DNA from 2 places in the Thermosynechococcus sp. PP555 genome. Region 2 is predicted to be linked to the other one. Evidence: riboswitches for the same ligand, from Rfam matches in the RefSeq annotation. Region 2 holds a riboswitch; the other holds the start of a gene.

Region 1 (15,104 bases), 890 kb from region 2:
CTCTTCTCTATTATTAAAACAATAAAAAAAATTAATGCTGATAGTCTCTTGGCTATTAGCTCGAAGCCAATTATTTGGGGATTACTAGCCTCGAGATTTGTTGGTATAAAATTCCGCTCTGCATTATTCACGGGCTTAGGTTATGCATTTACTCCTGACCATCAATTAAAATCAAAAAAATTGAAGATCATTCTCATTTTTTTATACAGGATATGCTTACCTATTGCGGATAAAATTATCTTTCAAAATAAAGATGACTGTCATGAAATTACTCAAGCATGTGGCCTAAATCCTTGTAAAACTTTAATCATTAAAGGGACAGGCGTTAATCTTCAAGAATGGTCGTATTGCGAGCCTTTTTCTCGTCCATTAACATTTACTTTAGTTGCAAGATTACTCATTGAAAAAGGAGTATTAGAGTTTTTAGAGGCATCTAAATACTTAAAAGCTCTGTATCCTCAAGTTCGATTTTGGTTAATTGGTGGACTAGATAGCAATCCGGGGAGCTTATCTGAAGCACAAATTAAGGAATTTACAGAGCTTGGTATAGTTGAGTGGTTTGGCTTTGTTAATATCAAAGAGTATCTACCCAGTACTAGTGTGTTTGTCTTACCTTCCTACCGTGAGGGTGTTCCCCGCAGTACGCAAGAAGCAATGGCTATGGGTCGACCAGTGATTACTACGGACGTGCCAGGCTGCCGTGAAACGGTTATTGACGGCTATAATGGTTACCTTATTCCGCCTCGGGATGTGAATGCCTTGATAACTGCAATGCGGAAATTTATTGAACAACCTAGTTTGATTCCTTCAATGGGGTATCATAGCTATCAAATGGCTTTGGACTTATTTGATGTCAAAAAGATTAATGCTCAATACCTCAAATTGCTCAGTTCATGTTAGTTTTATTAGGATATTGCAACTCTTTTCAAAAAAGTGAAAGATGCCGAAATTAGCGAAGGTGAGTGCATGATGCTTAATTTTTCTGATACTTTTAAGATTGCTGTGATTGGCTTAGGTTATGTTGGTCTTCCTTTGGCCGTTGAATTTGGCAAGAAGTACTATACTATTGGTTATGATGTTAATAGCCAACGTATCGCTGAACTTAAGCAGGGATATGACAGAACAGGAGAAGTCAGTGACACTGATTTGCAAGCGTGTTCCTTGCTAATGTACACAACCTATCTCGAAGATTTAAGAAAATGTAATATTTTTATTATTTCTGTTCCCACTCCAATAGATTATTACAAAGTTCCAGATCTTGAACCTTTAAGAAAAGCTTCCAAGAGTGTTGGTCAGATTTTATCACCTCAGTCTATAGTTATCTACGAATCTACTGTTTATCCGGGTGTAACAGAAGAAGTTTGTGTTCCCATCCTTGAGCAGGAATCCAAACTAAAATTTAATCAAGATTTTTTTGTTGGTTATAGCCCTGAACGAATAAATCCGGGGGATCATAATCATCGTTTAACCACAATTAAAAAAGTTACCTCTGGTTCAACACCTGAAGTTGCTGATTTAGTTGATCGCCTATATGCATCAATTATTCCAGCGGGAACACACAAGGCAAGCTCGATTAGAGTGGCCGAAGCGGCAAAAGTAATTGAAAATATTCAACGAGACATTAATATTGCTTTTGTGAATGAGCTATCTATTATTTTTCACCTATTGGGCATTGATACAGAAGAAGTGTTAGCTGCTGCAAGCACAAAATGGAATTTCTTGCCCTTTCGTCCGGGATTGGTCGGTGGCCACTGTATTGGTGTTGATCCCTACTATCTAACTTACAAAGCAGCAGCTTGCAATTATCACCCTGAACTGATTCTGGCTGGTCGCCGTATCAACGATAACATGGGCTTTTATGTAGCAGCGCAATTTCTGAAGTTACTCGTCAAAAAGGGAATTGACTTACCTAATGCTCGTGTACTTGTTATGGGACTAACCTTTAAGGAAAATTGCCCCGATTTACGCAACACACGTGTCGTTGACATTATCAAAGAACTGCAAAGTTATGGCCTAGGGGTTGATATTTACGATCCTTGGGTAGATCCCCAACAGGCCAAGAGAGAATATGGAATTTCCCTTATTGAAGAGTTATCTCATCAGTGGGACGGAATCATTATTGCTGTTGCCCACCAGCAGTTTCATGAAATGGGTAGTACTGGCATTCGTGCTCTCTTGAAAACACCGGGAGTTCTTTATGATGTGAAGTGGGTATTATCGAAGGAAGATGTGGACGGCCGCCTTTAGCTACTTTTTGTCATTTGAGGAATCAAGATGGATATTTTGGTGACGGGTGTTGCTGGGTTTATTGGCAATGCAGTAGCACTGGAACTACTTAAGCGGGGCGATCGCGTGATTGGTCTCGATAATCTGAACAACTACTACGATGTCAACCTTAAGAAAGCTCGCCTTGAGCGACTCAGCCCTTTCACGGCAGGTGATCAATTTGTATTCAGAAAAATTGACCTCGTAGATTGTACAGGGGTGAACCAACTCTTTAGAGACTTTACCCCCCAACGGGTCATCCACTTAGCAGCGCAAGCGGGTGTACGCTACTCGATTGAGAATCCCTTGGCCTATATTGACAGTAATATTGTAGGTTTTATCCACATTTTGGAAGCCTGTCGCTACCATCAGGTAGAGCATCTCGTCTATGCCAGCACCTCAAGCGTCTATGGTGCCAATAAAAAACTGCCTTTTTCGGTTCACGATAATGTTGATCACCCCTTGAGTCTCTATGCGGCCACCAAGAAAGCCAATGAACTGATGGCACATACCTACAGCCACCTCTATGACCTGCCCACTACTGGACTGCGCTTTTTTACCGTCTATGGCCCATGGGGGCGCCCCGACATGGCACTCTTTAAGTTTACGAAAGCCATTTTGAATAATGAACCGTTGCCTGTCTTTAACTATGGTAAGCATCGCCGCGACTTTACTTACATTGATGACATTGTCGAGGGGATTCTACGGGTGCTGGATCGACCTGCCACACCCAACCCTTCATGGAGTGGCGAAAATCCTGATCCGGCCACTAGTCTCGCACCTTGGCGTGTTTACAACATTGGTGCCCACCGCCCCGTCGAACTCCTACGGTATATTGAACTCTTAGAAACCTATCTTGGGAAGAAAGCGCAGTTAAATCTTCTGCCTCTGCAACCGGGCGATGTCCCCGATACCTACGCGGATGTGCTCGAACTTAGGGCAGACACAGGCTACGAACCCACAACTCCTGTTGAGATAGGCGTACAGCGATTTGTCCACTGGTATCGTGAGTACTATGGTATCTAACGAGTTGAGTTTGCCCTATGTCAAGTGAAAATAACCATCTGTCTTTGCCCTCTGAAGCCGCTCGGCCAAGTTTGTGGCAGCCGCAGCCAATTGATAAGGTGACCATTGATCAAGTACTTCGCGGGCTGAAGCGGCGCTCAGCAGTTGGCATATTGGCAGGTGCACTAGTCTCAATTGGCTTTTTGGGATACTCTTACCTCTTTTTGAGAAGCTATCGACACTCTGTGTTGGTGCAGGTTGAACCTATCCAATCCTCAGGCGCTCGGCCAGGAACATCTTTAGAGTCACTCCGTCAGCTTGCTCCAATATCCCTGCCCCTTTTGTCAGCTGAAACAAAAGGTGATGTGGCAACTTTGGTTCAGGTACTCAATAGCGACATTGTTTTGCGTCCAATTTATGAGAAATTTTTAGTAGCAAATCCTGATCTAGATCCAAAACAATATTCGTATCAATCTTTTATTGGATCCTTGAAAATTCAGCCAGCGAAACTAACCTCAGGTAATAGACTACTAGATCAGTCAAGTCAAAAGATTATAGAAATCCAATTTTCTGCAAGAGAAAAAGAAAAGATAGAATCACTCCTAGGAATCCTTGTTGAAGAATTAAAAAGATTTAGTGAAAAGGAAAAGCAGGATCAAATAGCGGATAATCTGCGCTATGTTAACCAAGAAATTCAGAAGACCCTGAGTCAAATTGATGATCTGGAGGATCAACTTAACCAATTTCGCTTTCAGAATCGGGTAGTACGACCTGACCTAGTTGCTTCCCAGTTTAACTCTGCGGCCTCTGGCAGCAGCGATCTTGAAACTTATCTTAGCCTTTTGGATAATTTGATCTCTGCAAGAAATGAAAATAGAGTAAAACTGGAGTCGGCTCAGGCAACGTTTAACTCCCTCGAAGCACAGTTAAGGTTGTCTCCTACTGAAGCACTTGCTGCCGCCAATCTAGCTGCTTCTCAAAGCTATCAGGAGTTGCTCTTAAAATTAACAGAAACGGAAACCAAGCTAGCTGGGGAGCAGGCCAAGGTAAATGAAAACTCACCGACGGTGCAAGTGCTACAGGAAGAAAAGCGACTACTGCTAGAGCAGGCCAGGCAGCAAGCGCGACAGATTACGATTAGAAATCAAGATCAAGTTCGTCAACCCGAAACGCTGATTGGTTATCAAAGTGCCGTTTCTGAATCTCTAATCGAGAAGTACATAGAGACCAGAATTGAGCTTGAAGCGCTGCGGAGGGCGGATGCTGAATTAAGCAACCAAATTCAGGCCACCGAGGCAGAGATATCGCGAGTAATACGCCTTGCCAATCCTTACCGCAAGATTGAGCAACGTTTTGCAGCAGCACAGGAATCTCTGAGGTTATTACTGCAAACTCGACAGTCCCTCCAACTGCAGATTGCGCAACGAGACTTCACATGGCGAGTCCTCTCAGATATTGACAACAAGGAAGAATATCAGGTAACCCAGCGTTTATTACGGGCACTGGTGATAGCTTTGATGCTGGGGGGAGTGTCGGGGCTATTTCTAGCTCTAGTGCTCGATTGGTTGGATGATCGTTTCCTAGAAGTGGAGCAAATTCGCCAACAAACTCCCTTGCCGATTCTTGGCGAGATTCCTTTGACGAAGACATTTGATCAATTGGCCTTTAGTCGCCTAGAAACACCGTTGACGCTCTGGGGATTGCAGCACCGTTTGCCGAGTGCCACACCTGCTTTTAGGGAAAGTTTTTACTTCCTGTTGACGCAGCTAGAGTCGTTGGGATTGCCGCGCTCTTTGGCAATAACGGGTACAGCGGGCAAAGAAGGACAAACGACCCTTGCGATTTACCTTGCGGTTGCAGCAGCGGCGATGGGAAAACGGGTCTTACTGGTGGATGCCAATTTGCATCAGCCCAGCATGCATCAAGGACTTGGCATTCCCAATGTCGCAGGCCTAGGGGAGTTGTTGCAAGGGGAAATGCCTTTTCCCCACTGGTTCAGTCTTTTGGCAAATCGTGCGGAAAGACTCTGGGTACTGACGGCGGGTCAGGTTCAGCAAGAGCCGATGATACTGCTGAGTTCTGCGCGGTGGTTTGATTTCTTGGAGGGCGCTAAGGATACCTTTGACTGCGTGATTCTGGATGTGCCGCCGATCTTGGCTGCTGCCGAGGCGCATCGGGTTCTGGCAGCGGTGGAGCGGGCGCTCTTGGTTGTGCGGTTAAAGAAAACGCGACGCGAAGCTTTTGCTCAGGCACTGCAGGCTTGTGATCTGAGCTTACAGCAAAAGCTGCTTGGGATTGTCGTCAATGGTGTAGCTGTCAACCACCGAGATTTCAGAGGTTATCAGAACAGTGCTGCTGAGTCAGCGGTGGCACCCCTCGCTGTCTAAGTCTAAGGTCTCACATCTCCCTTTCGGGGGACAAAATAGCCATTAAAACAGGCCCAAAGAGTAGGGCATGGGCAGCTAAGGTGAGGCCGGTCCAAAGAAGGGGAAGCCAGCGCCAAACTCCTGCTTCTAGGGGCGGAAACAGGGCATAGGCTAGCCAGATGAGGGTTGGCGGTAAAATGATGAGCAAAATAGCTAACACAAGGCCAACAACGGTGACCTGAGAAGAGGGGCGGTGGAGCGATCGCCAGCCTGTACCCGTCCACTGCCAGCGAAAAGCGATCGCCCCATCTTCAAGGCGAGCCGTTTGGCGCTCAGGATTAAGGGTAAAAATGTGGCGGCAAAAGTTACAGGCATGGGTTTCCATGAGCACCATTGGGGCAATTTGGCCATGGCGGCAAATGGGGCAGGGGTAGATGCCGTGGTGCTCAAGGGGCTTAGGGAGTGGTTCCACCATGAACCTCAGCGGTCTGGGGGTGGAGGCGTTGCTGCTGGAGCCCGCGATAGAGACGATTGAGGGCATTCATATAGGCATGAGCCGAAGCAACAATAATATCTGTATTGGCGGCATGGCCCGAGTAAATGCGATCCCCGTGTTGCAGGCGAATGGTCACCTCGCCGATGGCATCAATTCCCGCGGTCACTGACTGCACGGAATACTCAATGAGGCGATTGGGAATTTGCACCACGCGGTTAATGGCACGATAGACGGCATCCACAGGGCCTGTGCCAATAGCGGCATCTGTCAGCTCCTCACCACTGGGCAGACGGATGGTTACGGTGGCGGTGGGGCGGGCGCGATCGCCACAGGAGACCTGCACAAATTCCAGCTGGTAGCCTTGAACATCAATGGCTTGGGTTTCATCTTTAACAATAGCTTCTAGATCCCAGTCAGTGATTTCTTTTTTCTTGTCGGCCAGTTCCTTAAAGCGCAAAAACGCCTTATTGAGTTCCGTTTCACTGAGTTCAAAGCCCAGCTCGCGCAGGCGGGTGGCAAAGGCATTGCGACCAGAGAGTTTGCCCAAAACAATTTGATTGTCGGCTAGGCCAATGAGCTGGGCGTCCATGATTTCATAGGTTTGCTTGTGCTTGAGGACGCCATCTTGGTGAATGCCTGATTGGTGGGCAAAGGCGTTGGCACCGACGATCGCTTTATTGGGCTGAATCAGCATGCCCGTTAGATTGGAGACCAAGCGGGAGGTTTTGTAAATTTCGCGGGTGTTGATATTGGTCAGGGGTGCTTCCGATTCGGGGGGACGGCCTAGGAAGGGATTGAAGTACTGCCGCCGCACATAGAGAGCCATCACCAATTCCTCAAGGGCAGCATTGCCGGCGCGCTCCCCAATGCCGTTAACCGTACACTCCAGTTGCCGTGCCCCATTTTTGACTGCTTCGAGGAAGTTGGCAACGGCCAAGCCCAAGTCGTTGTGACCATGGACTGAAATGACGGCACGATCAATATTCGGCACGTTTTCCTTGATGCCTTTGATCAGGGCGCCAAACTCGGCGGGGGTGGTGTAACCCACCGTGTCGGGAATGTTAATTGTTGTGGCACCGGCGTCAATCACCCGTTCCAAAACTTGATAGAGAAACTCAGGATCCGAACGCCCGGCATCCTCAGGGGAAAACTCAACATCATCCACAAAGGACTTGGCATAGGCCACCATTTCGGGGGCAATTTCCAGTACCTCAGCGCGGGTTTTCTTCAGTTTGTACTCTAGGTGGATATCCGAGGTGGCAATAAAGGTGTGAATCCGCGGATAGTAGGCGGGTTTGAGGGCTTTTGCGGCTGCTTCAATATCTTGGCGGGTGGCACGAGCCAAGCCACAGATCACCGGCCCCGTTTCGGTGCCCACGGTTTCAGCAATCCGCTGCACCGCCTCAAAGTCACCGGGACTGGCAAAGGGAAAGCCTGCTTCAATAATATCCACCCCCAGTCGCGCCAGTTGACGGGCGATCGCCAGTTTTTCATCCACATTCAGCGAGGCACCCGGCGACTGTTCACCGTCCCGCAGGGTGGTATCAAAAATTAACACCCGGTCAACCGTCTGGGGAGGATATTTAATACGCATAGACAAGCCCTATCTAAGCTTGAGAAAGAGTAGCAGTCATCATTTACTCTAACATTTTCACTGGGGAGCGATGCCTAGGGAACTTGCCAAATGCGTTGGTGGTAACTGGGCAAGTGATCCAAGTCCACGGTTGATCCATGGTGATGGTGGTGAGGGTGATGCCCCCCGTGATCATGGCTGTGGGAGGGGTGCTCATGATCCTGATGATGGTGGTGATGATGGCTATGGCCTGCCACCAAGCGGAATTTGCAGGCTTCACAGTTCATGGCCACCTGCCCCGTATGGGTTTCAATTTCCCGCTGCCGCGTGAGATAAAATAGTTGCGGGTGCAGGCCAATTTCCGGTAGGTTCACGTATTCAACACTGGGATAGGCGGCTTGGGCTTCTGCGGTAAGGGTATAGATTTTCTTGACTAGTGCCCCTGTAAACATGAAGTGGGGCAGGACAATGACGCGGCGGGGCTGGTAAAGATTCGCCCGCCCAAATCCTTCGGGTAGGCGGGGATGGGTAATGCCAATAAAGCAGACCTCAACGGTTTTGTAGCCACTGCCTTCCCAGAGCATGCGGGCTAGCTTAAAGACATCGCCATTGGCATCGGGATCACTGGAGCCGCGTCCCACCACTAGGAGAACGGTTTCTTCGCGGCCAATGCCTTGGGGATTAAATTCTGGTGAGTCCAAGCGTTCAAGGCGCGATCGCCACAGGGTTAAAATTTCGGGGGCAATGCCATAGTGGCGGCCATAGTGATAGCGCAATTGCGGAAACGCCCGCCGTGCCCGATCCAACTCATTGGTAACGTCAAACTTATTGTGGCGAGCAGCAAAGAGTAAAACTGGCAGCACTGACAAGTCTGTATGGCCTGCGGCAGCACACTGGCTGAGCACCTCAAAAATCGAGGGTTCCGTTAACTCCAGAAAACAGGGAAAAACAGGCCGGCAGGGATCCAGTTGATAATAGGCTTGGGCAAAGTCCAAAAATGCTTGGCGACCTTCCGGATCGCGCGTCCCATGACCGACGAGTAAAAGCGGTCGAGATTGGGGGAGAGGGGGTAAATCAAGACTAAAAACGAGGGGATTGAGAATGGAATCGTTGAGCGTAACAACCACGTTGAAACTCCATGCCCGTGCGACGCAGGCAAACAGAGTGAACCACAGCAAGTAGGCATTCTGGCTGAGGGGGGTTCCCCATCACAGCTGCGGCACAGCACCAGACTTGCACTGGATTTTCCCTACAGGCTGCTCTTCACAGTGAACGTTGCCAATTGTAGCGAGATTCTCAGACCCCTGTCTATGCAGGGGGTGGGCACATGAGAGACCTATAGCGCCGCAGCATCGAGAACGCCAATGGTCTGGTCGTAGATGGCTTGGGCTTCTTCGGGGGTGTTACCAATGCTGACGAGTCCCAGCTTACCAAATTCCGAGAGTGCCCCCATGAGGTGAAAGACAGTGCCCGTTTCGGTGCTGGAGTCAAAGTGGAGATGGTAGCGGGCAATCATATCCAAGAGATCATTGGGCAGGAGGCCGCGATAGTGGGGTTGGCAGAGGTTATCGGAGGCAATGTAATACTTGGGACGGCGGTGCTTGCTGTAAAACAGTCCAGAGGCTAGCTCATAGTGGCCATCGGTGAGGAATTTTAAGGTCATAAAGGGGTGCGTAGTACCACCCTTGCGCAAGTTAATTTCAATGGCGTAAAGCTCCCACCCTGCTGTTGTCTGGGTTGCAACAACGTCCACACCAAAACAGCCGATCACCCCCTGCTGTGCCAAGTACGTCCCTACCTTTTGCCCCAATTCTTGGAGTTGTTGGCGATAGTCGGCATGGGCGGGAAATTCACAGCCAATGAAAATTTGACCTGTGGGGGCATTGAGTAACTGTTCATGGGTGGAGACGATTTCAACACTGCCTTTGGGGGTAATACAGCCTTGGACACTGGGCGATCGCTTGACTGTCCCTTCCACAAAGGCTTCGACAATGCCACCCAGATCCATAAATCGCTGCCGATAGGAGAGCCAAGTTTCATTAGGCGCCTGAAAGACCATCTCCTCTAGGCTATTTTCAATCCGTTGTAGATGATCGGGGGTGTGTGGGCTGCCAAGGGGGCGCAGTGGGCGCAGATCAAGAAGAGCATTGCCTTCTCCGGAAAAAGCCTCATTGAGTTTCACCACCACCCGTTGCAGTTCAGGAGATTTCTCTTGGAGGTGAGCGATCGCGCGCACCAGTTCCGGTACCCCCTGCAAAAAACCGCTGCCCATCGGATGGGGAATGCCTGCGGCCGCAAAAAGTTCCCGACTGCCCGCCTTGGTTCCCCAGTAGAGGAGGTCGGGATCCGTCGAGTAGAGAGGAATGCCTAAGCGTACCGCCAGTTCCCGCTCCAGAGGGGTGGAGTTAAAACACACCATGTAGGCTTGGTTGGGACGCAGGGCTTGACGAATACGCTCCAAAAGGCGAGGCCGCTCTAAAATTTTCGCAGTCAAGGGTTTATCGGAGCGATCGTAGGTGGCCAGCAGCAGCAGGCGATCGCGGGCATGGGAACTGGGTACGCCGGGGAGTAAATCCAGATAATAGTCAACAATGCTGGGGTGCAGTGGCTGGGACGTCACGTAGATCATGCGGGTACGCGGATTCCGCAACTGGATCAGCGTATAGAGTTGCCGCTCCTCGTAGTGGGTATAGCCGGTGATCTTGGCCAGCTCCGGTTGGGGAAAGCTCAGGGAAGGCACCACCACAATATCGCGCTCAATGCCGCCGGGACCCTTGGGTAGTTCAGGAATAAACGTTTCTGTCCCGTCCCAGCACTCCAAGAGTCGCGTTTGCAGTTGGCGGAATTCCTCAGCAATTGACATCAAAACGCCCCTATGCCCTTGTCCCTAGTTTAGGGAGTTTGAGTCGCACTCATCGCTTGGGGGTCATCTTGTTCAAACTTTCTTTACTGAGGAACGGTGCTTCGTTTGCTCAGCTTCAATGTTTCTCATAAGATGCCTCGCAAGAGGATAGTTGATAGTCTGATTCTGGCGAAGCCTAAGGAGAGTGCCCGTGAAAAGGATCACAGGATCACGGGGAACTTGGGCACAAAATTAACCCACTTCACCCAGTCTAGGCCTCAGACTCAATCGGGAGTGCTTCTAGTTGAACATAGCGGGCGCCGGCAAACACCTCACGGGTGGTGCGGCTATACCAATTGCGAAATGAGGGTCGCTTGAGAATGGGGCGCGTCCAGTGACTACCGCCTTTTAGAACAAAATGCTTGCCATCAAAGTAGGGCGCAGAATACCCCCGGTAGGGATAGCTCTGGAACTCCGGATAGGGGGCAAAGGGACTTTGCGTCCACTCCCAAACGTAGCCCTGATTCAAGAGTCCCTGCTGAGCAGCAATCTCCCATTCCCGTTCACTGGGGAGACGTTTGCCTTGGAAATGGCCATAGGCTTCAGCCTCATAGAAACTGAGTCCCCACATAGGTAAGTCCAAATCCTCAGGAACGGGGTAAAAGGGTGCTGTGATCCCCTCTGCTTCGCGCCATTCCCAACCACTGCTGGACCACCATTCCCGCCGCTGATAACCACCCGCTTCCACAAAGGTGAGAAATTCCCGCCAGGTCAGCGGTGCCGCATCAATCGTAAAAGGAAGTAGTTCGACACTCTGGACTGGCTGCTCGTTATCAAGGGCTAAGAGGTCTTCACTGCCAATGACATAACTGCCAGCGGCAATCCGTTGCCAAGACTGAGGCGAGGATAGGAGAGGGGGCAAGGTGGTGAAAATCCCCTGCATCGCCAGCACCATTTGCATTGTTTCACTGTGTTGGGCTTCATGCTGCAAAATCCACCACCAGAGACGGACTTCCCGTTGCCACTGCTCGTCGCTAAGACTGTAGAGGCGATCGCCCGTCTTTTGGCGAATCTCTGCTAAGTAGTCAAGTAGCTGGCCACGCGGCGGTAGATGCTGTCGTTCGGCCTTGGGGCGGCCATCGGCGGCATACCAATAGCGATCGCGATCGCTCACCCCTGAGGATTCCGGCAAGAGCCAAAAAGCTTCTGTGTAGCCAATGTGTCCCAAATGCCACCCCACGGGACTATAGAGGGGATGGGGCTGCGCACAAAGGACGGCCTCGCTCAACTCAGCCACAAGTTGGCGTGTAAATTGCCGCTGGTTCTGAAAGGCTTGCCAAAGGGCTTCGCGATCCCAAGGATTAAACGGGGTTGAGGTCTCAGAAGGTATAAATCTCTGGTTCACTCTGCAAACTCATCAACAGCAGTTTATTTTCGGGTAAAGGATACCACTCCGTTTGCTGATCTACCGGCTCTGAGGTGAGTTGAATTTTCTCGGCATCCTGACTCCAGTACAGGGTGGGGGGTGGTGTGCCCCGCCCACAGCGGGTGGCGAGAATATAGACGCCATCAGTCAGAATCATGGCGGCACTGACACTGGTACGCGCTGCCTGCGCTAGGGAAAAAACAATTTGCAGTGTTTGCCGCAGTACCATCAACGGTGACAGTTGCGGATTCAACACCAATTCATTGCAAAACAGGGCAAAGAGGTGCTCAGAGTCTGTAGAGCCTTCAACAATGTTGTAACAAATATCCGACAGGCGATCGCGCATAGGGCGGTAGAGGGTTTGGCGAAAGTTCTCGATAAAGCCATTGTGCACCCCCAGCCAGCGTCCCCAGCGAAAGGGCTGCGTATTCGTCATCTGCACGGGTTGACCCGGTGTGGCACTGCGGACATTGGCCAAAAAACAGGCAGATTGAATGTAGCGGCTTAAATGCTCAGTAAAGTTAATATCATGCCACATGGGCAGCGTTTGCCGATAAAGAAAGGGGGGCACATCTTGGCGGGCAGCATACCAGCCCACCCCAAAGCCATCGGCATTTAAGCGTCCCGCCGTCATTTCGCGGGGTTGATAACTTTGCACCAACAGGGAATGGGGAGCATCCACCAAGGCATGGGCAAGGGACGTTTTGCGCCCCATATAGGCATAAAGACGGCACATAAATTAACATGTAAGCTTGATAGGAATACCTTACCCCCGATTCTAACTTTCAGCAAAGGATTTTTCAGGGCGCTATATCCAGTTTGAGAGCTGGCAGTAAAGCTTGCTAGAGTGTAGAGAAAAAAGGTTATCTGCAATCAATGAACCCAACGGATTCCCTAGAGGATGATTTTCCCGACGTCGAAGCCATTGTGCCCCCTGAGCAGTCCCAAGCCTTGGGGCGATCGCAAATTCAGCGCACCTTGGTGATCACAGAAACAGCCTTCCTTGCCAGTACCGCTGCCCTGCTGTGGGTGATTAACTTTTATTTGCCCATTGGTCCAGTCTTGCGCCTATTTTTTCCAATTCCCATTGCCTTGGTGTATTTACGCTGGAACCGCCGAGCGGCTTGGATGGCGGCGATTGTCAGTGCCTTGCTCCTTTCTGTGTTGATGGGGCCACCCCGCAGTCTGCAATTTCTCTTGCCCCACGGCATGATGGGGGTGATTTTTGGCGGCTGTTGGGCAAAAAAAGAGAGCTGGGGACGCTCGATTCTCAGTGGCGCTGTGATTGGCACCGCAGGATTTTTCTTTCAGATTAGTCTTGTGTCCATTCTGCTCGGGGAAAACCTCTGGATTTACTTCAATCAGCAGGTCACGAATTTCATTGATTGGGTGCTGGTCAACCTCAACCTGCTGCTGGAGCCAACGGTGACCCTGATCCAAGTCGTGGCACTGCTACTTGTCTTTTTCCAGTCCACGGTGTATGCCTTAGTGGTGCATATTTTGGCATGGACACTGTTGGAGCGATTGGGCAATCCGATTCCGGATCCGCCCCCGTGGCTGCGCACGATCCTTGAAGACCCCCGCTAGATCCTTTCGAGACAGCGACGCTGATAGAGGGCTTGGGGAGTGGCACTGCCGGTACAAAACAGCACGGTTTTCAATTCCTCAAGGATAAAATCAATGCGTTGCGCAAGTGTCTCCTCTGATTGATGGGCGGCCTGCAAAAAGGGGCGCGCTAAACCGGCAAGACCAGCACCGAGGGCAAGGGCCTTGGCCACATCAATGCCATTTTGAAGTCCGCCGGAGGCAATTAGGGGCGTATCTGGTAGGGCAGGATGAATTTGCTCCAGACACTGCGCCGTAGGCATGCCCCATTCGGCAAAGGCCTCTCCGAGGTACTGCTGACGCCCATCCTGAGCACGCGCTGCTTCCACCTTAGCCCAAGAGGTTCCCCCTGCCCCCGCCACGTCAATAGCGGCTACTCCCACCTCCACGAGTTGCTTGGCCACGTCGGCACTGATACCATTGCCCACTTCCTTCACAATCACCGGCACCGGCAGGGCACGGCAGAGAACACCAATTTTCGTCAACAGTCCCTTGAAGTTGCGATCGCCCCCCGTTTGGACGGCCTCTTGTAGGGGATTGAGGTGCAAAATCAAGGCATTCGCCTCTAGGAGATCAATAATCTTTTGGCATTCATTGACGCCACAGCCATAGTTCAACTGCACCGCGCCAAGATTGGCTAAGAGGGGGATAGTGGGTGCCTCTTGACGAATGGCAAACGTGGTCGCCACCTCTGGATGCTCCAGCAGCACTCGCTGGGAACCGACCCCCATGGCAATTCCCTTTTGTTGCGCCACCCGTGCCAAGCGGCGATTGATGTCTCCCGCTTCAGGCGTTCCACCAGTCATGGAGGAAATCAGCAGGGGGGCAGCGAGTCGCCAGCCCAAAAACTCGACGCTCAGATCAATCTCGGCAAAGTCCAGTTCGGGCAGGGCACAATGGCGAAAGCGATACTTCTCGAAACCGGTGGTGACTTCTTGATGACTGACATCACCTTGAATACAAAGCTCGAGGTGCTCGGCCTTGCGCTGCTCAATGGGACTGCTCACCACTCGTGTTCCTAAAGTTAGGCTGCACCAACATTATAGAAGGCAGCTCAGGGAGCATCCCTATCGGCATTAACGGAAAACCGTCGGCACTCTCAACCCCGCTGCCAACAATTTCAGGCCATTGGCTGCTGCATCGCGGTAACGCAACTGACCGCAGAGAATTTGCCCCATCCGTTGCAGGGCGCTAGGACGTTTGATGGCCACTTCATAGGCCATGTGGGGCATCCGATAAAAAAGAGTCGCTAGACGTTTTGCCCAGACCATATCCGCTCCCCACGCCTGTTGGACTTGACGGGAATAGTCTGCGAGAGCCTCTGGATCACCATTGAGGGCGCGATCAATGGCTTGGGCGGCCAACATGCCAGTCAACAGCGAGGGACGAATGCCTTCGGCAGTAAACGGATCAACGATACAGGCCGCTTCCCCGGCAAGGAGGGCATTTTGGGTGTGCAGGCGCTGGTGCCGCTGCCAACAGTAGAGGGGGTGGCCATAGACCTTGACTTGACTGAAATCAACGCC
Region 2 (15,104 bases):
CAACGCCTGCCGGGCATTGGCCCCAAAACCGCCCAACGTCTTGCCCTTCACCTGATCAAACGTCCCGAGGCTGATATTCAAGCCTTGGCGCAAGCTCTCCTTGAAGCGAAACAGCAGGTGGGGCTTTGTTCTATCTGTTTCCACCTCTCTGCCGAACCCGTGTGCGACATCTGTGCCTCCCCCCAGCGAGACAATCATCTCCTTTGTGTGGTGGCTGATTCCCGCGATGTCATTGCCATTGAAAAAACCCGCGAATACCACGGCAAGTACCATGTTTTGGGCGGACTCATTTCGCCCCTAGAGGGCATCACCCCCGAACACCTGCACATTCAACCTCTGATTCAGCGCGCCAGCCAACCGCAGGTGCAAGAGGTGATCTTGGCCATCAACCCCAGTATTGAAGGGGAAACAACCACTCTCTATGTGGGGCAGCTGCTGCGGCCTTTTGTGAAGGTCACTCGCATTGCCTTTGGCCTACCGGTGGGCGGTGATCTCGACTATGCCGATGAAATGACCCTTGCCCGTGCCCTTGCCGGTCGCCGGGAAATTGAGTGGCAGTAGCTTAGTGCCCCCCCTGCAATCGCCGCAATGCCGTCACAATTTGGTGAATGGCTCGCTTCAGTTGCTCGACCTCGTGGTGTAACCGCTGGTTTTCCGCTTCCAAAGCGGCGAGGCGATTGTCATCCCCACCACTACCTGTTGCCGCTGGTTGCTGTTGCAGTTGCGCAACCGTTGCTTGGAGTTGAGCAAAGTCATTTGCCTTGACAGATTGTGCCTGCAAAGCTTGAATGGCACCTTCAAGGGCGGCCAGTTTGGCATAGACGGGGGTGAGATCCACAGCGACGGGAGCCGCTACTTCCGCAGGAGCTGCTGCTTTGACGGGTCTGGGCTTACGGGCTTTGCGAAAGGCCTCTTGAATTGCTGCTTCGAGTTGTTCTTTTTCAAAGGGCTTCTCAATGAACTCAAACCACTCAAAGGGTTCTTGGAGCTTTTCGGTGACCTCTTCCTTGCGCCCTGACATAATTACGAGGGGGATAGCGCCAAGGAGATCATTTTTCTCCAATTCTTGATAGACTTCCCAGCCGCTCACCTTCGGCAGCAGAAAATCCAGCATGATCAACGTCGGCTCAGACTGCTCAATGAGTTGCAGACCTTCACGGCCATCCTTGGCCTCAAGGATTTCGTAGTCGCCCTCTGGCAACATCTCGCGGACGCGCATCCGGATTACTTTACTGTCATCAATGACAAGGACTTTGCGGCTAGTCACGGAAACACTCCATTCTATACAAGATTCCTATAGCAAGAGATTGTGAATAGAGGGCGGCAGTGGCATGACCACTACGTGATTTCAACCTTAGCATAGCCCTATCTTTTGGAGTTGGCCACTCGCCTTACACTGCGGCAAAGCGTCCCTGAACCCAAAAATTTGGGGTCAAAGACCCACCCTTGAGGGCAGGAGAATGTCACAATAGAAGTCTCAGCCGGATGAAAGATTTGTTAGATAGATCAGCCCCTATGCCAGAGTTTGCTGCTGCCCCTATCCACCTTCCCAAAACCAGTGAATCGGAGCGGATCAAGCGTATTCGCCACACCACGTCCCATATTTTGGCAATGGCAGTCCAGAAGCTGTTTCCCAAGGCGCAGGTCACAATTGGTCCTTGGACTGAGAGTGGATTTTATTACGATTTTGACCACCCCGAACCCTTCAGCGAAAAAGACTTGAAGCTCATTGAAAAGGAGATGGTCAAGATCATTAAGCGCAAGTTGCCGGTGATCTGCGAGGAAGTGACCCGTGAGGAGGCCGAGCGCCGCATCCGGGAGCTAGGGGAACCCTACAAGCTGGAAATTCTCCAAGACCTCGAGGAGCCAATTACGATTTACCACTTGGGGGATGAGTGGTGGGATCTCTGTGCGGGACCTCACGTTGAAAATACGGGCGAGATTAACCCCAAGGCGATCGCCCTTGAAAGTGTTGCCGGTGCCTACTGGCGCGGCGATGAAACCAAAGCCCAACTGCAGCGCATCTACGGTACTGCTTGGGAAACCCCAGAACAACTGGCGGAATATAAACGCCGCAAAGAAGAAGCCCTGCGCCGTGACCACCGCAAACTGGGCAAAGAGCTGGGTCTCTTTATTTTCGCTGATCCTGTAGGACCAGGGCTACCCCTGTGGACTCCTAAGGGAACGATTCTGCGCTCAACCCTCGAGGAGTTTCTCAAAAAAGAGCAAATGAAGCGGGGATATCTACCGGTGGTGAGTCCGCACATTGCCCGTGTGGATCTATTTAAGACCTCTGGCCACTGGCAAAAGTACAAAGAGGATATGTTTCCCCTGATGGCCGAAGATGCTGAGGCGGCAGCCAACGAGCAGGGCTTTGTCCTCAAGCCAATGAACTGCCCCTTCCACATTCAAATCTATAAAAGTGAGTTGCGCTCCTACCGTGACTTGCCCCTACGGTTGGCGGAGTTTGGTACGGTTTATCGCTATGAGCAGTCCGGGGAATTGGGGGGCTTGACGCGGGTGCGGGGCTTTACCGTTGATGACTCCCACCTTTTTGTCACGCCAGAGCAGTTGGATGCCGAGTTTTTGAATGTGGTTGATCTCATTCTCTCGGTCTTTCGCTGTCTGCGTTTAAATAAATTCAAGGCACGGCTGAGCTTCCGCGATCCCAAATCCGACAAGTACATTGGCTCCGATGAGGCTTGGTCAAAGGCGGAGTCAGCAATTCAGCGAGCGGTAGAACAGTTGGGCATGGAGCATTTCTTGGGGATTGGGGAGGCCGCCTTCTATGGCCCCAAGCTCGACTTTATCTTTGAGGATGCTCTCGGTCGCGAGTGGCAGTTGGGAACGGTTCAGGTGGACTACAATTTGCCTGAGCGCTTTGATTTGGAATACGTTGCTGAGGACAATACCCGCCGCCGACCGGTGATGATTCACCGTGCCCCCTTTGGCTCGCTGGAGCGGCTCATTGGCATTCTCATTGAGGAGTACGCAGGGGATTTCCCCTTCTGGCTGGCACCAGAGCAAGTGCGCCTGTTGCCCGTGGGGGATGAGCAACGCCCCTATGCCGAACGTGTGGCCGCTCAACTGCGAGAGCAGGGTGTGCGCGTGAGCGTGGATCGCAGTGGCGATCGCCTAGGTAAACAAATCCGCAATGCTGAAACCCAGAAAATTCCTGTGATGGGCATTGTGGGTGCCAAGGAAGTCGAAAGCGAGACCGTGAGTATCCGCACCCGTGCAGCGGGAGATGTCGGCGCCTTGTCTGTTGAACAACTCATCGAGAAACTGACATCGGCAGTGAATGCAATGGATGCCGAGATTCAGTGGCAGTAGCTAGAGGTTAACTCATTATGACCTATCCTTTTATATCAATCATTACGGCAACTCTCAATGTCGAAGATACGATTACTCGAACCATTAAAAGCCTTCAAGATCAAACGGATAAAAACTTTGAATGGATTATTGGAGATGGTGCTTCAACTGATAGTACCATTAGTATTATTCAGTCTACAAAGGGCTTAAATATAAAAATTATCTCAGAACCAGATTTTAGTTTATATCATGCGATCAATAAATCACTTAAAATTGCAAGTGGAGATTATTATCTTGTTTTAGGTGCTGGAGATGTACTAGAACAGAATACAATAGAGTTGTTTAGAAAAGCTGCTTGCTCTACGAAAGCAGATATACTATCAGCACATGTGTGGGTAGGTAAACGATTAAGGCGTCCTAATAAGGGAAGACCGTATTTGTTTTCAGCCGGAGCCTACATATCTTCCCATGCTGTTGGCACTTTAATTAAAACTGATCTTCATAGGCAACTAGGATACTATTCCTATAGATTTCCAGTTGGCGCAGACTACTTCTTTATCAAAACTGCTATCCAAAATGGCTGTAAGTTTCACGGATGCGATTTTATTGCTGGAGAATTTATGCTTGGCGGTATTTCATCAACTGATAAATTATCAGTTGTATGTGATGTCTTCCGTTTACAGGTAGAAACCGGAGAAAATTTGCTTTTACAAATATTAATTCTTATTTGTGCTTTATTTATTCGAGTTGTTATTCCTAAGTATATACCTTCTCTAATATGGGGTACAAGCACGAGTGCTAAATCCGCAAACGAAGCTTAGTGTCCCCGTTGCGGGGATTGTTGCGTCATCCTACAACTAAAGGATTATCCTCCTTCGTAAGGGTGTTCTCTAGCACCCAGCCCAGCTTTTGCTGCTGTAGTCCCATCAGCTGAGATTTTTAAGTGTGACACGAAGTCTCGGCCAAGTGATAGGCTAGGGCTTGCTGTTGCATCGTTCGAAAAATGTTGTAAAAGCCATTGGCTCGCGAGGGGGTTAAGCTGACATTCAGTCCGGTTTGCTGAATAAAGTCAGGTTTTAACTGGAGGATTTCTGCAGGTGTCAACCCACTCAACCCTTCAACCAATAGCCCCACTAATCCCTTCGTCACTTGAGCGTCAGAATCCCCCTGAAAAATCACCTTGCCCTGCTCTAAAGAGGCCATCACGTACACTTGGGAGACACAGCCGGGTACGCGGTTGGCGGCAACCTTCTGCTCCTCAGGAAATGGCGGCAGGCGCTTTGCAAAGCTCAGTAAGTATTCATAGCGCCGCTTTGGATCTGAGATCTGTTGGAACCGCTGAACAATGCGATCGAGGGAAGCCGGTAAAGGCTGGCAGGCGGAGGGCATATTTACCTAGAAGAACGCTGCTGAGAAAAATGATAACTATTTCTCATTTTAGCCTCAGCAGTTGCACAATAACGGCAGCAGTCAACCTAGGGGCAGCTTTTCATACCAATAGACCGCCGTGCTCTTACCCTTAACTCATAACTTGTGTTAGCCTTGAATGTACTCACTCGGTTCTGGTGGGGATCAGCCATCAGACGCAAGGGGGAAAGTGCAGTGCAAATCTGCCGCTGTCCCGCAGCTGTGATGAGAGGCACTACTCTCTCAGTCAGAATGCCCGCCGAGTTGTGAATGTCGTTATGCCAACATCTGCGAGGTACAGATGATGTTCTTCATGCTTCAATTTTCATTAATTTGCCTAGGTAAAGAACCCCCCTACCGCCCTTTTCTGGCAACGTTGCTGCCGTTGCTGTAGCACAAGTGATTTTGGAGATTTTCAAGCACCTACAAGCACTTAGACAAGGGGTTGCTCTTGCAGTGACCCACGTTAGGTTCTGCTGATGATGCTGGAAGTGTACTGCTTGTTGGGCTGAAAACAGCTATCTTTCTTTGTCTATTGAGAGAACTGTCAAAACTCAGGGTACTGCAACAATGACCATTCAAACTGCAACGCTAGGCTACCCCCGCATTGGTAAAAATCGTGAGCTGAAAAAGGCATTGGAAGCCTTTTGGAATGGCAAATACAATCAAGAAAATTTGCTACAAACAGTTCAAGAGATTGAATTGGCAAATTGGCAAACGCAACTGCAGGCTGGCATTGATCGCATTGGCGTTGGCGATACCAGTTTTTACGATCCCGTCCTTGACTGGAGTGTCCGCCTCGGCCTCATCCCACAGCGGTATCAAGCCTTTACAGGGCTGGAGCAATACTTTGCAATGGCTCGTGGCAAAGAGAGGATTCCAGCTCTTGAGATGACCAAATGGTTTGACACCAACTATCACTACTTGGTTCCCGAAATGAGTCAGCCTCTTCAGGCAGCGGACTTTAGTGATTTTCTGGGGATCATTGGTCGCGCCCAAAGGGTCTTGGGCGATCGCGCCGTTCCCATGGTGCTAGGGCCTTTAACCCTGCTACGGCTGAGTCGGCTGCAGATGAATCTAGAGGAAGCGTTGTCTTGCCTAGTGGAGCGCTATCTTATCCTGTTGGCTGAATTGAAGAACCTAGGGGTGGTTGAGGTACAAATCCACGAACCTGCCTTGGTTTTTGGGGACACCAACAACTTCAGGGAATTGTATGAATCAACATTTGATGCGCTCTGTCAAGTTGGCTTGCCGATTTACCTAGTGACCTACTTTGATGATCTCGGCGCTGCCTATCCTTGGGTGGTGACGTTGCCCGTAGCCGGCATTAGTCTAGATTTTACCCGTGGGCAGAACTTGGCATTATTGCAGCAGTATGGTTTCCCAAGGGATAAACAGCTGGGAGTGGGTATTGTGGATGCCCGAAACATTTGGAAAATTTGCCCAGAACCTGTCGTGTCAACCTTAGCAGCGATTCAGGGTATCACAACTAATATCCGGTTGCACCCCTCAGCCTCTTTACAATTCGTCCCCTACGATGCAGCACGAGAAGTGAAGTTACCAGAGCCATTGCGGCGGGTGTTGAGTTTTGCCGAACAAAAGTTGGATGAGGTGGTGCTATTGGCACAGACGCTGCAGGAGAGTCCCAAAGCCCTTGCCCAGCACCCCCAATTGGCAGAGATTGAAGCCCAGTGGCAGGCCTTTAAGGAATTTAGGCCTGTGAATCCAGTAGTACAACAGCGGTTGCGCAATTTAACCGTCAACGATCTGGAACGGGCTATGCCCTATAAACAACGCCGCCAACTGCAGCCCACCTTACCGCTCTTTCCGACAACTACCATTGGTTCTTTTCCGCAAACCCCAGAAGTGCGGCAATTGCGGGTGAAGCTCAAGCGCGGAGAAATCACCCTTGCTGAGTACCAAGCAGCAATTGATGCTGAAATTGCCAAATGCATTCGATTTCAGGAAGAAATTGGCCTAGATGTATTGGTGCATGGCGAGTTTGAACGCACCGACATGGTGGAATTCTTTGGCCAGAAGCTCACTGGTTTTGTCTTTACTGAACACGGCTGGGTGCAAAGCTATGGCAGTCGCTGTGTGCGTCCACCCATTATTTATGGGGATGTAGCGCGAACCGAGCCAATGACGGTGCGAGAGTTTAAGGTGGCGCAATCGTTGACACAAAAAATCGTCAAGGGTATGCTGACGGGGCCGGTAACAATGATTAACTGGTCTTTTACCCGCACCGATATTCCGCGTAGCGAACAGGCGATGCAGATTGCCTTGGCTCTACGGGATGAAGTGGCCGATTTAGAAGCTGCTGGGGCAAAGATTATCCAGATTGATGAACCCGCTTTACGGGAAGGATTACCCCTCAAGCCGGAACGTTGGCAGGAGTACTTGGCTTGGGCTGTCGATGCGTTTCGGTTGGCGGCTGGTGTGGCTAAGCCAGAAACCCAAATTCATACCCACATGTGCTATTCGGAGTTTGGCGACATTATTCAACATATCGAGCGCCTAGATGCAGATGTGTTGTCCATTGAAAATAGCCGCAGTAACAATGAAACGCTGTTTGAAATTACTGATGCCGGCTATCAACAGCAGGTGGGCAATGGTGTTTATGATGTTCATAGTCCGGCAGTTCCCACTGTTGAGCAGATGGTTCAGCAGCTGGAGACTGCGATCGCCCATCTACCCAGTGACCAGATTTGGGTTAACCCAGACTGCGGTCTGAAAACCCGTCGCTGGGAGGAAGTGATTCCCTCACTGAAAAACATGGTGGCCGCCGCCCAGCAATTGCGAGGGGCTCGTCTTACCAACTGAGGATCTGTTGTCGCTGCCAGCGCACCGTTGCCCCCTTAAAATCGCAGGATTTTTCCACCACTCAAAACTGCGTTTCCATTCCTGCGATTAGCGGGGCAATGCTTGTAAGCAGGCTGCCCCATGCCTAAAGACCTGCTCCATGATTGGTAGGGGCACCTGACCTCGGCTGATGGGACATCCGCATGAGTGTGGATCGTACGGGCGATCGCTAGGTCAACAAATCCGCAATGCTGAAACCTAGAAAATTCCTGTGATGGGCATTGTGGGTGCCAAGGAAGTCGAAAGCGAGACCGTGAGTATCCGCACCCGTGCAGCGGGAGATGTCGGCGCTTTCCCTGTTAAGGAACTGGTTGAAAAACTCACCTCTGCCATGACTGCGATCGATGCCGATATTCAGTGGCAATAGTGGGCAATTGATCTACAGGGCAGTTGACCTCACCTTTAATAGTTTGTCAAAATGAGCGGCGAGTGGTTCTCGCGATCGCGTAGCGTACCCTTTGGGTAATCGCTCTAATCAATTCTCTAGGGAACAGAATGACTGAAACACCGATTTCACCAACAACGGTTTTGCAACAACTGCAATGGCGCTACGCCACGAAGAAATTTGACCCCAATCGCAAAATTCCTGTGGATCTGTGGCAAACACTTCTACAAAGTCTGGTACTGGCTCCTTCTTCCTTTGGCCTGCAACCGTGGAAGTTTTACGTCATTGAGACGCCTGCGCTACGCCAAGCCCTGCTCCCCCACACTTGGAATCAACGGCAGGTGGTGGATGCCTCCCACTTAGTGGTATTTGCCATTAAAACCAATCTCAATGCTACGGACGTCGATCGCTACCTTGCACGGCAAGCGGAAGTCCACCAAACCGCAGTGGAAAATCTGCAAAAGTATGGGGACTTGGTCAAGGGCTTTTTGCAGTCACCCCCCTACCCCCTCAATGTTGATGAATGGTCAACCCGCCAAGTCTATATTGCTTTGGGTCAGTTTATGCTGACGGCGGCGCTGCTGGGCATTGACACCTGCCCGATGGAGGGTTTCTTGCCCCAAGAATATGATCGCCTTCTCGGTCTACCTGCCCAGGGTTATCATGCCGTCGTTCTATGTGCAGCGGGCTATCGAGCGGCCGATGACAACTATGCGACTTTGCCCAAGGTACGCTATCCCCTAGAGGCAGTTGTGGAAGTGCGCTAAGGTTCACGAATTGACCCCGCTGGACATGGGCTAAGCTAGAAATAGCTCGGTACAAACGTTTGTATGTCTTTGCACACCGATGATCCCATTGACCACAATTTAGTTGATTTAGAAATCGTTCCCGCCAAAGAAGAAGAGCGCTCTGAACCCACCAACATTATTATTCGCGAGATGGGCATTGACGACATTGCCCCTGTATTTCACCTTGGTGAGGAACTCTTCACCAGTGATCTGTATCCCTCGCTGTATCGCATCTGGGATGAGTGGGAGGTTATTGGTTTCTACAACACCGATCCCGAATACTGTCTGGTGGCCGAAGCCGACTCGCAAGTGGCAGGGTTTATCTTAGGCACAATTATTAGCAAAGCCCCTTGGGTCTATGGCTACATTAACTGGCTGGGGGTACATCCGCAGTATCAACGGCGGGGGATTGCCGACAAGCTCGTAGATAAGCTCATTGAACGCATGATTGAGGAGGGGGCGCGATTTATGCTGGTGGATACCGATCCGGCCAACACGCCCGCAGTGAAGTTCTTTACGCGTAAGGGCTTTGGCAATCCGCGGCGGCATGTCTTTTTTTCGTTAAACTTAACCAAGCACGAAATCTATGGCCGGCTGATTGCCTACGAGCGCGATCGCTCCGAGCGGTTGACCTATCGCCGTCCCCGCCGCCGCTAGAAAGCGGAAATCTAGATAGTCGTTCCTTGGAGGTGTCTGCCCCGGTGACTCTTTCTTCTGCCCCCTCAGATGAGATTCCTGTTCCTGCCCACATCCATTACGAGTTAGCGCTGCAAATTTTGGAACAGGTCTCGTTGCCCGCCCTCCCTCCCCACTCCAGTGGTTACCAGCAACTCCATAGTGCGGTCATTCATCTGCGCAAAGCCCTGCGGCTGCAAAAGCAGTTTGAGGAGGAATGGCAATTGAGAGGCGGCAGTGTGGAGTACCAATGGTCGCTGAATCGCGATCGCCCCCCAGCTCAGAGCAAGTAACCCAATCCCAAGAGCAAGCTACTCCAAAAATGCAGTTGCACCGCAATAAATTTCGAGTTCTTGATCTGCTCAGGGACACTGTGAAATTGCGCCATCCGCTGGCACAAATAAATCGCCCAAGGCAGTGAACTCAAAGCCAGCAGTGTTGGCCATGGCAGGATTCCCCATGCGACACTGGCCAGCAACACCCCATAAAAAAGACCACAGGCACCATAGACCAGTTGAGCACTGCGAGCCGTCCCTAAGCGCACGACCGGCGAACGTTTGCCAGCGGCTAGATCATCGGCCACTTGGTGAAAGTGGGAGCAAAAAAGAATCAGTGTTGTCGTTAGACCATTGAGGATAGCCACTGGCCAAATACTAGGGCTAAAGGTTTGCACTTGGCTATAGTAGGCAGCAGCGATCGCCAAAGGTCCAAAGCAGATAAAACAAATCGGCTCCCCCAAGCCCAAATAGCCCAAACGAAAGGGCGGGCCTTGGTAGCTATAGCCTAGGGCACAGCAGAGCAATACCAACCCTAAAACCGTTGCATCCTGTTGCAACCAACTAATGGCCGCAATCCCCAGTAGCCCCAAGAGTAAGCAGAGGTTGCTCAGCCAGAAGATGAGTTGCTTTTTGCCCGTGAGATTGACGACTGAATGGTACTTGTGGCGATCGATCCCCGTTTCGGCATCAAACACATCATTACTGAGATTCAGCCAAACCAAAATCAGCACTGCCGCTGTCAGAAACAACCCAAAAGGCCACCAGTGCACCCTTCCCGTTTCGGCGATCGCCACCGCCGTGCCCAACCAAATGGGCATCACTGCCACACTGTACATGGGCAGTTTAATCGCCGCCCACCACAAACGGGAGCGATCTATCGATTCTGACGGACTAGCCATCTCACCCATACTTGAGTCACCTTCGTCAGCATATCATTGCCGCTCCTGTCCATAGATCGCTTGTTTCGCTGCCCAAATGGCCTGCCGCAACGCTGGATTATTCAGCTTATAGCTATAGATGCCCAAGTCCCGCGCTAAGGCCACCAGTTGTGGGCGAGTCAGCCGCTCTAGCTCCGCGATCGTCAGCGTTTCGATAGTGGGTTGAGGCGGACACAGTCGGCGTTCAAGGGCGGCCACTTGCTGTTCTAGGGCACTCAGTCGCTGCAAAACTGTGGGACAGGCCATCTCCGTCGGCTGAAGAGATTGTTGCAAAATTTTACGAATTGCCTCACTAAGGGAACCGCATCCCTGCTGGACTTGCCAGCGTTGGAGTTGGCCATAGAGTTCAGCATCTAAACGAACCGTGATCTTTTTGTGGGGCATGCCTGAAATTCTAAAAAAAAACCGACAAACTTACCTACAGTCTGTCGGCTCGTTGTGTGTTCCCTGTTGATGACTCGGATAGTACTGAGTCACTATTTAGTATGACCCATCCCCCGATAGAATGACTGTGACGATGATCACAATTTAGCCGCCTTTTATTGCGTTTCACCAAATTCTCTCATTAGACTTTCCAAATTCCCTATGACCTCTCCCCTAGACGGTACGATTATTTTGCCCGGCAACCCCCTGAGCGTCCCCCTACGGCGGCGTTTACTCCATGTGAATGGGATAGGGAGCGATGCTGCCAAGCAACGGCGGGATTTGAACCGCCTTGCCGAACTCACAGCGACTTATCCTTTAGAAATTCGGGGCATTCACAATCAGACCCATGGCTTCCAAGCGGATCTCTTGGAAAGTTTCCTCGGTAAGGCAGAACTCTACCGTTTTTGGCTCCAGACCCCAGCCCCAGACCCCAGCAAAGATCGCCGCTATGAGTATGCCAAACTCCTTAGCCAACTGGTGACTCAAGATCTGACCGATGATGCCGATATTCTAGCGATCGCCCAACCGAGCCAACTGCAACAGCGCCCCCTCGATATCAATAGCACCGCTGACTTAACGAAACTCCTTGACCTCTCGTTCCTACAAAAATTAGGCTGGGGGGATTTTGTCCAGTATCTCTACGGTGCCTTTCCAGCCGGCGCGCCGCGTCCCACCCTGCGGTTGGCCTATGAAATCGTCAAGGGGTTACAAGCGGGAGCCGAATTGTACCTTGTCGCCCATAGTCAAGGGTTAATTATTACTGCCCTTGCCTGCCACATTGTCCGCCAATTGCTGCTGCCACAAACGAAATGGATGGAGATGGTTCATCTCATTGGCTATGGCCCGGCCATTTTCTTTGCGGATTTACCGCCAGAGCTACAGCCGCGAACCATCCTAATTCAACACCGTCAAGATGTGGTGGCCGAAACCCTGAGCAATCTTCGCAATGTCGATCTGTGGACTAACTTGCAAACCCAGATGGAAAAAGCCATTCACTACGCTGATGATCTGTTGAAAGTGCTCGGTCAAGATAGCCACCACTCTGCCAGTTTCTATTTGGGGTTACAGGATAGCCCCAGCAGCCGGCGATCGGCAGAACTGATACAAATTTTATTAACCCAAAGCTGGACAGCGACCCCCAGTCTTGCCGTCCTTGGGGGCACACGGCTGATCCTTGAACTTTAGCGGATGAGTGGCAGAAGCGGCTATCCTAGTAGAGAGAAAGAAATAGGAAGAAGGAAAAAATAGAACGCCAATGAAGGGTCTAGAAAAGATTATCCCCCTAGATGGGCGGGATATTAAGGTGGTATTGCAAAAATTTGCCCCCCAAGCTGCCGGTTCCATTCTCATTAGTTCGGGAGAAACGGCTGTACTCGTGACGGCGAATCGTGCCGCCGCTCGCGAAGGCATTGATTTTTTACCCCTTGTGGTGGATTACGAAGAGCGCCTCTATGCCGCTGGGCGGATTCCCGGCGGTTTTTTACGGCGTGAGGGTCGCCCCCCCGAAAAAGCGATTCTCATTGGTCGCCTGATTGACCGGCCGCTGCGCCCCCTCTTTCCCCAATGGTTGCGCGATGATCTGCAAGTAGTAGCCACGACGGTTTCCTTGGATGAAAATGTTCCCCCCGATGTATTGGCGGTAACGGGAGCCTCGATCGCTGTTCTTTTGGCGCAAATTCCCTTTAATGGTCCAATGGCAGCAGTGCGGGTGGGCCTTGTGGGGGATGAGTTTATTATCAACCCCACCTACAAAGAAATTGAGCGCGGTGGCTTAGATCTGGTCGTGGCCGGCTCTCCCGATGGCGTGGTGATGGTGGAGGCCGGTGCTAATGAGCTGCCCGAAGCCGACATGATTGAAGCCATTGACTTTGGCTATGAGGTGATCCAAGACCTGATTCAAGCGCAGCGGGATCTCCTCAAGGAATTGGGCATTGACATTGTCCACGCGGAACCGCCGGCGATCGACCCCACCTTGGAAAACTTCATCTACGATCGCGCTGTTGAACCGGTCAAAGCCATTCTCAAACGCTTTGAAAAGGACAAAAATGTTCGCGATGCTGCCCTCGATGAGGTGCAAGGGGCGATCGCCCAAGAAATTGCTGCCCTGCCAGCGGATCACCCGGTCGCAGTGGCGGCAGCGGAAAACCCGAAAGCCCTGCCTACCCTCTTTAAGGCCGTGACGAAGAAACTCATGCGGCAGCAAATTATTGAAAAAGGGGTGCGAGTGGATGGCCGCCGTCTCGATGAAGTGCGTCCCATTTGGTGTGAGGTGGGGGTTCTGCCAGAGCGGGTTCATGGTAGTGCCCTCTTTAATCGCGGCTTGACGCAGGTGATGTCTGTGACCACCCTCGGTTCTCCTGCCGATGCCCAAGCCCTCGATGATCTGCATCCGGAGGACAGCAAACGTTATCTGCACCACTACAACTTTCCCCCCTACTCTGTGGGTGAAGTCAAACCCCTGCGATCGCCCGGGCGGCGGGAAATTGGCCATGGTGCCCTCGCCGAGCGTGCCCTCGAACCGGTCATTCCTCCCAAAGAGGAGTTTCCCTATGTGATTCGCGTCGTGTCGGAGGTGCTCTCTTCCGATGGTTCTACCTCCATGGGATCCGTTTGTGGTTCCACCCTCTCCTTGATGGATGCCGGGGTACCGATCCGTAAACCCGTCAGTGGGGCGGCCATGGGGCTGATCAAGGAGGGCAATGAGGTGCGCATCCTCACCGACATTCAGGGGATTGAAGACTTCCTTGGCGACATGGACTTCAAGGTAGCCGGCACCGATAGCGGTATTACCGCCCTGCAAATGGATATGAAAATTACTGGCTTGCCCGTTGCCGTGATCAAGCAGGCGATCGAACAGGCACGTCCGGCACGGCTCCATATCCTTGAGAAAATGCTGGCGGTGCTGGACAAACCCCGTCCACAACTGCCCCCCAGTGCGCCACGACTGCTGACGTTGCAAATTCCCCCCGATATGATTGGCCTTGTCATTGGTCCCGGTGGTAAAACCGTGCGCGGTATCTCCGAGCAATACAACGTCAAGGTGGATATTAGTGAAGAAGGGCTGGTCACCATTACTGCCCCCAATGAAACCAACGCCAAGCAAGCACGGGCGGCCATTGAGGGTCTGACGCGAAAGCTCAACGCCGGTGATGTCTATCTGGGCAAGGTGACGCGGATTATTCCCATTGGCGCTTTTGTCGAGTTTCTCCCCGGCAAGGAGGGGATGATCCACATTTCCCAGTTGGCGGAATATCGCGTTGGCAAAGTCGAGGACGAAGTGAAAATTGGCGATGAAATTGTCGTCAAAATCCGTGAGGTGGACAGCAAAGGTCGCATTAACTTGACCCGCCTTGGTATTCATCCCGACGAGGCCGAAGCCGCCCGCAGTAGCTCCGTTATCTAGCCCATGGTCACCATGCCCAAGTCATCACCGCATACGTTCCTCCTAGAGGTGGGAACCGAGGATCTCCCCGCCCGCTTTGTCAGTAGTGCCCTGCGCCAGTGGCACACCCTGATTCCCCAAACCCTCAAGGAACAGGGACTGGAGGGGGAAGTCAAAGTCTGGGCAACCCCGCGCCGCTTAGCGGTACTGATTGAGGGGTTGCCGCCCCAGCAACCCGATCAAGCAATTGAAATCAAAGGGCCAGCGGCCAGCGTGGCCTTTCGCGAGGGGGAACCTACCCCTGCCCTATTGGGGTTCTTGCGATCGCGCCAAGGTCGTCTTGAGGAAATTGAAATCCGTCCCACGGAAAAAGGGGAGGTGGTCTATCTCAAGCAAGTTCGCCCCGGCCAACCGACGCCCCAACGATTGACCGAGTTGGCACCACAGTGGATTGCCGCCCTTGAGGGTGCCCGCTTCATGCGCTGGGGGGATGGGGATTTGCGGTTTTCGCGTCCCATTCGGTGGCTAGTGCTGCTGTGGGAGGATCAGGTGCTGCCCTTGGTCTTGGAGAGCCATTCCGTGCGCATTGCCAGCGATCGCACCACCTATGGCCATCGCGTCCTTTCTCAAGGGGCTATTGTCCTCAAGCAT

What was found. A riboswitch is a leader RNA that binds a small molecule or an ion and turns the genes downstream of it on or off. The one in region 2 is predicted to bind cobalamin.
Region 1: linked by a shared signal. The riboswitch ahead of RHH27_RS03995 (sirohydrochlorin chelatase) and the one ahead of metE (5-methyltetrahydropteroyltriglutamate--homocysteine S-methyltransferase) in region 2 are both predicted to bind cobalamin.

What each region holds. Positions count from the first base shown of each region.
Region 1 is NZ_CP134168.1:848,267-863,370, forward strand. It holds gene RHH27_RS03965 (glycosyltransferase family 4 protein) at 1-900, shown strand, start outside; gene tviB (Vi polysaccharide biosynthesis UDP-N-acetylglucosamine C-6 dehydrogenase TviB) at 970-2,247, shown strand; gene RHH27_RS03975 (NAD-dependent epimerase) at 2,275-3,291, shown strand; gene RHH27_RS03980 (tyrosine-protein kinase domain-containing protein) at 3,309-5,657, shown strand; gene RHH27_RS03985 (hypothetical protein) at 5,668-6,111, opposite strand; gene RHH27_RS03990 (2-isopropylmalate synthase) at 6,092-7,726, opposite strand; gene RHH27_RS03995 (sirohydrochlorin chelatase) at 7,801-8,832, opposite strand; cobalamin riboswitch at 8,865-9,006, opposite strand; gene RHH27_RS04000 (peptide ligase PGM1-related protein) at 9,042-10,568, opposite strand; gene RHH27_RS04005 (SUMF1/EgtB/PvdO family nonheme iron enzyme) at 10,819-11,952, opposite strand; gene egtC (ergothioneine biosynthesis protein EgtC) at 11,927-12,709, opposite strand; gene RHH27_RS04015 (DUF2232 domain-containing protein) at 12,850-13,560, shown strand; gene fni (type 2 isopentenyl-diphosphate Delta-isomerase) at 13,557-14,585, opposite strand; gene RHH27_RS04025 (geranylgeranyl reductase family protein) at 14,655-15,104, opposite strand, start outside.
Region 2 is NZ_CP134168.1:1,734,734-1,749,837, reverse strand. It holds gene recR (recombination mediator RecR) at 1-561, shown strand, start outside; gene RHH27_RS08585 (response regulator) at 563-1,267, opposite strand; gene thrS (threonine--tRNA ligase) at 1,516-3,333, shown strand; gene RHH27_RS08575 (glycosyltransferase) at 3,351-4,133, shown strand; gene RHH27_RS08570 (SufE family protein) at 4,252-4,701, opposite strand; cobalamin riboswitch at 4,853-4,998, shown strand; gene metE (5-methyltetrahydropteroyltriglutamate--homocysteine S-methyltransferase) at 5,290-7,542, shown strand; gene RHH27_RS08560 (His/Gly/Thr/Pro-type tRNA ligase C-terminal domain-containing protein) at 7,796-7,948, shown strand; gene RHH27_RS08555 (NAD(P)H-dependent oxidoreductase) at 8,077-8,733, shown strand; gene RHH27_RS08550 (GNAT family N-acetyltransferase) at 8,905-9,411, shown strand; gene RHH27_RS08545 (DUF5340 domain-containing protein) at 9,456-9,722, shown strand; gene menA (2-carboxy-1,4-naphthoquinone phytyltransferase) at 9,710-10,606, opposite strand; gene RHH27_RS08535 (hypothetical protein) at 10,640-11,029, opposite strand; gene RHH27_RS08530 (hypothetical protein) at 11,231-12,256, shown strand; gene RHH27_RS08525 (polyribonucleotide nucleotidyltransferase) at 12,327-14,474, shown strand; gene glyS (glycine--tRNA ligase subunit beta) at 14,487-15,104, shown strand, end outside.